One region of the Faecalibacillus sp. genome, then DNA from elsewhere that is predicted to be linked to it. Evidence: a T-box and tRNA genes for the amino acid it is inferred to sense, from the RefSeq annotation. Region 1 holds a T-box; the other holds one or more tRNA genes.
What was found. A T-box is a leader RNA that pairs with one kind of tRNA and senses whether it is charged. The one in region 1 lies ahead of alaS (alanine--tRNA ligase), so its partner is inferred to be a tRNA-Ala.

Region 1 (4,405 bases):
GATATTTCCTGCTTTATATTGACCAATTAAATCTTTTGATACAGAAACAAAGTATGAACATTTTTCTTCATATCTAGAAACTAAAACAACAATACCACTTTCTAATTGATCTCTAAAGTCAAATGTTAATTGTTTAGCCTTAGCATTTTCTAATTGTTCTTCAACATATAATACTTTAACACCATTGATTTCTTCAACATCATTTGCTTTTGATGCAGCTTGAATCGCATTTAATTTAGCTGATAATTGTTCAACTTCTGCTTTTGCTTCTTTTAAATCTTCTTTTAATGCTTCTACTTTGTTTACAACATCTTTTCTATTTTTAAGATTTAATGTTGCAGCAATTGTATCTACTGTTTCTTTTTCATGAACCATTGCATTATAAGCAGCTAAACCACTTTGTGCCACAATACGTCTAATTCCACTACCTACAGATTCTTCACTAACGATTTTAAATAAACCAATTTCAGAACTGTTTGAAACATGACAACCACCACATAATTCAATAGAGTAATCTCCAATGTTGACAACACGAACAACATCTCCGTATTTTTCATCAAATAAAGCCATTGCTCCTGATGCTAAAGCTTCTTCTTTTGTCATATTTTTAATAACAACTGGACGTCCTTCAAAAACAATTTGATTTACTTTTTCTTCAATTTCTTTTAATAATTCAACAGAAATTTTTTCAAAATGCGTAAAGTCAAATCTTAAAACTTTATCATCAACATAAGAACCTGCTTGGCTGATATGATCACCTAAAGTTTCTTGTAAAGCTTTTTGTAAAATATGTGTTGCACTATGGTTTGCTGTGATTTGACGACGTTTTTGTTGATCAACTGTTAAAGTAAAAGTATCTCCTAAATGAATAGATCCTTCTTGTACTTCCACAAAATGCATATGTTGTTTATTTGGCGCATTTAATGTATTAACAACATTTGCATGTGTTGTATCGTTATCTAATGAACCAGTATCACCACATTGTCCACCCATTTCTGCATAAAATGGAGTTGTATCAAAGATAACTTCTCCTTTATCAGTGATTTCATCAGTTTTAACACCATCTTTAAATAAACCAATAACTTTTCCTTGAATTGGTGTAGGATCATAAACAAATGTAGAAGGTTCAACAAAAGCCATTAAATCAGGTTTTTGACTTGCCATTGATTCATTGTTATCACGTGATGCACGAGATCTTTCTTGTTGAATTTTTAATTCTTCTTTAAATTCTTCTTCATTAACTGTTAAATTTGATTCTTCAGCAATTTCTAATGTTAATTCAAATGGGAAACCATATGTATCATAAAGTTTGAAAGCATCTTTTCCACTGATTTCTCCATTTTCATTTTTATCAATTAATGATTTTAATAATTTTTCACCATTTAATAATGTCTTATGGAAAGCTTCTTCTTCTTTTTTAACCATTGTTGAAATAAAATCTTGTTTTTCTGGTAAATAATCATAGAAGTCTTTCATCATATCACAAACTAATGGTACTAAGTCATACATAAATGCTTTTTCAATACCAATTTGTTTACCATAACGAATAGCACGTCTTAAAATACGTCTTAAAACATATCCTCTACCAGCATTATCGAACATTGCTCCATCAGCTAAGGCAAAAGTAACTGTACGAATGTGGTCAGCAATAACACGGTAAGCCATTTTGTTTTCTTCATAAGAAACATTTGCTAACTTTTCAGTAGCATGAATAATTGGTAAGAATAAATCAGTATCAAAGTTTGTTTCTCCACCTTGAATAATACTTACTAATCTTTCAAGTCCCATACCAGTATCAATATTTTTTTGTGGAAGTTCTTTATATTCTTTACGATCAATAGCTGGATTACAATCATATTGAGAGAAAACAACGTTCCATACTTCAATATAACGATCATTTTCCATTTCTTCGAAGAATAATTTTTCTCCTAAACCTTCAGGATCATATTTTTCTCCACGGTCATAGAAAATTTCTGAGTCAGGACCACCTGGACCTTCTCCAATTTCCCAGAAGTTTTCATATGTTTTTAAAATATGACTTGGATCTACATGACATACTTCTGTCCAAATACGGTAAGCATCTTCATCATCTGTATAAACAGTAACATATAATTTTTCTTTATCAAAACCAATCCATTCTGGACTTGTTAAAAATTCCCATGCAAATGGAATTGCTTCTTCTTTAAAATAATCTCCAATTGAGAAGTTACCTAGCATTTCAAAGAATGTATGATGTCTTGCTGTTTTACCAACATTTTCAATATCGTTTGTACGAATTGATTTTTGTGCATTCGCAATACGATTACATGCTGGTTTTTCACTACCATCAAAATATTTTTTTAGTGCAGCAACCCCTGCATTGATCCATAATAAAGTTGGATCGTTATGAGGAATAAGTGATGCACCTGGTTCGATCATATGTCCTTTAGATTTGAAATAATCCAAGAACATTTGTCTTACTTGATTTCCTGTTAATTGTTTCATTTCTTTTCTCCTTTTTTGACAATATAAAAAGTCGTCCTTATCTAGGAACGACTTTATCGCGGTACCATCCTAGTTCATGTAAAAATACATGCCCTTAATTAAACTTTAACGCAGTTATACGGTAATCATTAATTACTCTCCAAAGTAGCTTTCCTATATATCCTATAAACATTTTCACCCACCATGTTCTCTCTAAAATACTCTATATAGTACTGATCTTTTTCAACGATTTATTTGCATTATACACGAAATACAAAAGTATTTCAATATCTTACATTTTTTCTTTAATTGTTTCCATAACATGGCAACCACATTCAGTTTCACTAAATAGAAGTGCTAATGATGTAAGAGTTAATGCCATAATAATATTATTGCGTTTCATTTTATCACCTCTATTTGAGTATGTCTTTATTTTACAAAATTATACAGTTTCATCATCATTTAAAAAATCTGTAATATTTTGTTTAAGTTCTTGATCAAATGAAGATTCTTCATATGTTTCTACATCCTTATTTTGATTGATTTTACTTGCTAGCGTTGTTTTTCTTTTACTATCAGAAACATTTTTTATGCCATAAAGAAAAGCTTGCGGATTACCTAAAATAAATAATGCTTGTTTAGCTCTTGTAAGACCTGTATAAATCAAATTTCTTTTAAGCATGATATGATAATCATTTAAAATTGGCATAATAACAATTTTAAACTCATTTCCTTGTGCTTTATGAATAGACATACAATAAGCTAATGTAAAAGTTAAAAAATCTTTTGATGTATATTCAACTAAATTACCATCATAATCAACAATAAGTGTATCTTCTAAATATTCAAAACCATCTTTACGATTAATTTCAACTAAAACACCAATATCACCATTATAAATATCATCACCTGGTCTATTTTTTAATTGTAAGATCTTATCTCCTTCTCGATAAACTTTCTGTCCAATACGATATTCTTCTTGATGACTCTTAGGATTAAAAATTTCCTGTAAAGCCAAATTTAAAGCATTGATTCCTGCAACACCTTGATAAATTGGTGCTAAAACTTGTATATCATTTTGATCATAGCCATTTTCTATTGCTTTTTTTACAATTGTTGTCACATTTTTAATAATCTCAAAATTGGTACTATTATAAAAATGAATATCTTTATATTGTTCAAACAATGATAAATCATTCACTTCTTGATGAATCAATTGATGGGCCAATTGAACAATTCCTGAATCTTTTGATTGACGATAAATCTCATCCAATTCAATAACTTTTAACTGACTTTCAATAAAATCTTTTAAAACATTTCCTGGCGCTACTGAAGGAAGTTGATGATAATCACCAATAAATAACACTTTATGAACACGTCTGCTTGCATCAAATAATTTAGATAAAAGTAAACTATCAACCATCGAAAACTCATCAATAATTAAAACTTGACTACTTAAAGGATTATTTCGATTCATCGCAAATGAGTTTTTGTGTAAATCCCATTTAAGTTCTCGATGAATCGTACAAGCATCCAAACCTGTTAATTCACTTAATCTTTTCGCTGCTCTTCCTGTAGGTGCTACAAGAGAAATCGCATCTTCTGGATAAAGTGTTCGATAGATTTGAATCAGCGCTTTAACAACCGTTGTTTTCCCAGTTCCTGGTCCTCCTGTTAAAATCATCATTGGATATTTTAAAAAGTATTCTATCGCTTCTTTTTGTTTTGTTGAATAGATAATACCAAATTTATCCTGGTAGTTATTAAGCAATCTTTCCAACTCATTTTCATCATAAAATTCTTCTGGATAATCATTTATTTTTTGTAAAAAATGAGCAATGATTTCTTCACTTTCATAAAGCTCTTCATCATAATAATATTCTCCTTCTTTGATGACTCTTCCTTCTTCTACTAAAGTATTGAGATATTCATCAAAAACCTC
Region 2 (4,405 bases), on a different contig from region 1:
CGGTGACAGACTTCATAGTCTAAGCCACTTCCGCACCAACATTTATTCATTTATTCTACCTCTTTTCGTATCTATTTTAAACATCTCGTTTTATAATGTAAAGAAAGATGATAATATGATTTTAGTGGAGATGATAGAATGGAAATTTTAGATATATGCGATGAATTAGGAAATCCAACAGGAAAGACAATAGAAAGAGAAATAGCGCATCAAAAGGGAATTTTACATCGTACAGCACATGTTTGGATTTTAAGGAAAAAAGAGGATCGTATACAAATTCTTTTACAAAAAAGAAGTGATCAAAAGGATTCATTTCCTGGATGTTATGATATTTCAAGTGCTGGGCATATTCCGGCGGGAGATGGTTATTTAAAATCTGCAGTTAGAGAATTGAAAGAAGAATTAGGAATTGTTGTAAGTGAAAGTGAATTGATTGATTGTGGAAATAGAAGATTTCATTTTGAAGAAGTTTTTCATGGGCGATTATTTAAAGATAATCAAATAAGTAAAATATTTATTTTGTGGAAAGATTTAGAAGAAAAAGATTTTACTTTTGTAGATCATGAAGTAAGTGAAGTGAAATGGTTAGATTTTGAAACATGTTATCAAGCAGTTAAAGAAAATAAAATCAATCATTGTATCTATATTGAAGAATTAGAGATGATTCAAAAATATATAAATCAATAATAATAGAGGTATCATGAATCATGATATCTTTTTTTATATCATATAATACAACGGTGATGTTATGAAAAAGATAGTATTCATCTTGATTATAGTATGTATTTGGAGCTATGAAATACCTGTTTATGCAAGTGAAAAGCCATTAAAAGGCACTAAAGTTGTGATTGATGCAGGACATGGAGGGTTTGATAATGGGGCGATTGAATATGGTTATTTTGAAGATCGTCTTAATTTGGAGATATCTTTGAAATTAAAAAAGGAATTAGAAAGCTTTGGGGCAAAGGTATATTTAACAAGAGATGGAGATTATGATATGACGAAAAGAAATCATCATTATTCTAAACAAGATGATATGTATTTAAGAGTAAAAAAGATAGATAGTTTTAATGGTGATTATTTATTAAGTATACATCAAAATGCTTCAGGTAATAAAAGTGCTTGGGGCTCACAGGTTTTTTATTATTATAGAAGTGAACAAGGAAAAATACTTGCTGGGGATATTGATCAAAGTTTAAAGGAATTGACGCATAGTCGAAAGCCTATTAGTGGATGTGGTTTTAGAGTTTTAAGGGCAACAAAGACATTAGGGGTTTTAATTGAGTGTGGTTTTTTATCAAATTATAATGAATGTGGACAATTAAGAAGTAAAAATTATCAAAAAAAGTTATGTCAAAGAATAAGAAAAGGGGTAATTAAATATCATTTAAAGATAAAAGCTCAAAAAAAGAAAAAAATATCAAAAATTCTACAATAAAAAAACGTTGATTTTATCAATATAATTTTATTTCTTTAAAAAAATGTAAAAAAATATACGAAAAACCGTTGACGTAAGACTGTATGCATGTTATATTATATGGGCAGTTGATTGATGGGCCTGTAGCTCAGTTGGTTAGAGCGCACCCCTGATAAGGGTGAGGTCGATGGTTCAAATCCATTCAGGCCCACCATTAATTAATTGTTTTATATAGATGTGGGCCTGTAGCTCAGTTGGTTAGAGCGCACCCCTGATAAGGGTGAGGTCGATGGTTCAAATCCATTCAGGCCCACCATTTTAACAAATGAAATGGTGGAAAATTAAATATTAATTTGGGGCCATAGCTCAGCTGGGAGAGCACCTGCCTTGCACGCAGGGGGTCAGCGGTTCGATCCCGCTTGGCTCCACCAATAAATAAACTAACTGCTTCGGCAGTTTTTTTGTTAAAAAAGAATAAATATACTCTATAATCCAATTAAGGAGGTTAAAAATGGCACAAAGTAGAGGAAAGGGTAATTATATAATTAATACTTTTAATGGTATGGCCTATGGCTTTTTTGCGAGTTTGATTATTGGAACAATATTAAAACAATTAGGAACTTTAGTTCATATTGAACAATTGGTGACTTGGGGGACAATTGCAGGTTATCTCATGGGCCCTGCTATTGGAATAGGAATTGGCTATGCAATTGATGCTAAAGGTCTAAATTTGATTTCTGCGGTGATTGCAGGAGCAATAGGGGCTGGAACATTTAATAATGGAATTCAAGCAGGAAATCCGATTTCAGCTTATGTGGCTGTTTTAGCAGCTATTGAAGTGACAAGATTGATTCAAGGAAAAACACCGATTGATATTTTACTTGTTCCTTTTGTTTCTATATGTATGGCAGGTTTAGTCACACAATTTGTAGGTCCTTATTTAACACAAATGATTACTTGGATTGGTAGTGTTATTAATGAAGGTGTTTCTTTACAACCATTATTTATGTCAATTGTAGTAGGTGTTTTAATGGGAATGGCATTAACAGCCCCAATTTCATCAGCAGCTATTGGTATTATGTTAGGACTTGATGGCTTAGCAGCGGGTGCAGCACTTGCAGGATGTTGTGCACAAATGGTTGGTTTTGCAATGATGTCAATTGAAGATAATGATATTGGAGATGTTATTGCTATCGCTGTTGGAACAAGTATGTTACAGTTTAAAAATATTATTAGAAGACCTCTTATTTGGTTACCAACAATTTTAACAACGATCATTACAGCTCCAATTTCAACGGTTTTACTTCATATTCGTTGTAGTGCAATTGGTTCTGGAATGGGAACGGCAGGACTTGTAGGTTTACTGGATGCGATTCAAGTGATGGGTAATCAATATTGGGTACCACTTATTTTAATTGATGTGATTTTACCGGCTGTTTTAACGTTTGTTTTTTATAAAGGTTTTAGAAAATTAAATTACATAAGAAAAGGAGATTTAAAGATTGAACGTCTTTAATCTCCTTTTTCTTATTTAAATAAATCAATGATATCTGCAGTAGACATTTGTGTAATAGAACCATTATTGTTTTCAATAAACATATTCGATAAATCTTGTTTTTGTTCTTGAAGTTTTTGAATCTTTTCTTCAATTGAATTTTTCATAATCAATTTATAAACTTGAACATTATTTGTTTGTCCAATACGATAAGCTCTATCTGTTGCTTGATTTTGTGCAGACATATTCCACCATGGATCATAGTGAATAACGGTAGAAGCACTTGTTAAGTTAAGACCAGTACCACCAGCTTTTAAACTGATTAAAAAGACAGTTGTTTGATCGTTTTGGAAAGCATTAACAAGTTGATGTCTTTTGATTTTTGTTGTTGAACCAGTTAAAACATAATAAGAAATATCTTTTTTACGTAATTCAGCTTCAATTAAATCTAATGATTTAGTAAATGAAGAGAATAATAAAACTTTTTGATTATTTTCTTTAGCAGTTTCAATAATATCCATACATGCTTTAAGTTTAGAACTTGGTTCAATAATATCTTTATATAAAATACGTTGATCACAACATAATTGACGAAGTCTTGTCATCATTGCAAGAATTTGAATCTTATCAATATGGTTTACTTGAATAGCGCTTTGTAATTCACTATTAATTGTTGATAAGTTAGCAAGATATACTTTTTCTTCCTCTGGTGTAAAAGGAATAATAACGTTGTTTTCAATCTTATCTGGTAATTCTGTTAAAACATCTTTCTTTGTTCTTCTTAAAATGAATGGTTCAACTAATTGTTTAAGTTTTGCTTGTTTTTGTTGATCTTCATTTTTTATGATTGGTATTTCATATGTTTCTTTAAAATGATGATAATTATATAAATATTGTGGCATCAAGAAATCAAAGATTGACCATAATTCTGCTAAACTATTTTCAATTGGAGTACCAGTTAAAGCAAAACGATACTTACCATTAATTAATTTAACAGTTTGTGCATTTTTAGTGCTTTGGTTTTTGATATATTGAGCTTCATCTAAAATGAAATAATAGAATTGATAATCTTTATATAATTCATAATCTCTACGAATATAGTCATATGAAGTAATAACAACATCATAATCTGGAATACTTTCAATCAATTTCTTTCTTTGAGAAATATTTCCAGTAATACAAATTGTTCTTAATTTTTTAGAGAATTTATTAATTTCATCTTGCCAGTTATAAATCAAGGTTGCAGGTGCAACAACAAGACTGACATGATTTTCACCAATACTATCTTCAATCAATGTCATAACTTGTAATGTTTTACCAAGCCCCATATCATCAGCTAAAATACCACCAAAACCATATTCTGACATTGTTTTTAACCATTTAAATCCTTGAACTTGATAGTCCCTTAAAATATGAGAATAATTTTGAGGAACTTTAATTTCTTCAGGATCTTTTTCTTCAATGTGAGAAATTAAATCTTGGAAATGTTGATC

Region 2: it has a tRNA-Ala gene. The T-box ahead of alaS (alanine--tRNA ligase) is inferred to sense a tRNA for this amino acid. The anticodon was not compared.

Annotation. Positions count from the first base shown of each region.
Region 1 covers NZ_JBKYAR010000013.1:21,633-26,037, forward strand. Annotated here, with positions in the region: gene alaS (alanine--tRNA ligase) at 1-2,484, opposite strand, end outside; T-box leader at 2,525-2,719, opposite strand; gene ACLVEP_RS05875 (ATP-dependent RecD-like DNA helicase) at 2,906-4,405, opposite strand, start outside.
Region 2 covers NZ_JBKYAR010000017.1:24,616-29,020, forward strand. Annotated here, with positions in the region: gene map (type I methionyl aminopeptidase) at 1-50, opposite strand, end outside; gene ACLVEP_RS07305 (NUDIX domain-containing protein) at 139-687, shown strand; gene ACLVEP_RS07310 (N-acetylmuramoyl-L-alanine amidase family protein) at 749-1,438, shown strand; tRNA gene ACLVEP_RS07315 (tRNA-Ile) at 1,555-1,631, shown strand; tRNA gene ACLVEP_RS07320 (tRNA-Ile) at 1,657-1,733, shown strand; tRNA gene ACLVEP_RS07325 (tRNA-Ala) at 1,773-1,848, shown strand; gene ACLVEP_RS07330 (PTS transporter subunit IIC) at 1,929-2,933, shown strand; gene ACLVEP_RS07335 (DEAD/DEAH box helicase) at 2,945-4,405, opposite strand, start outside.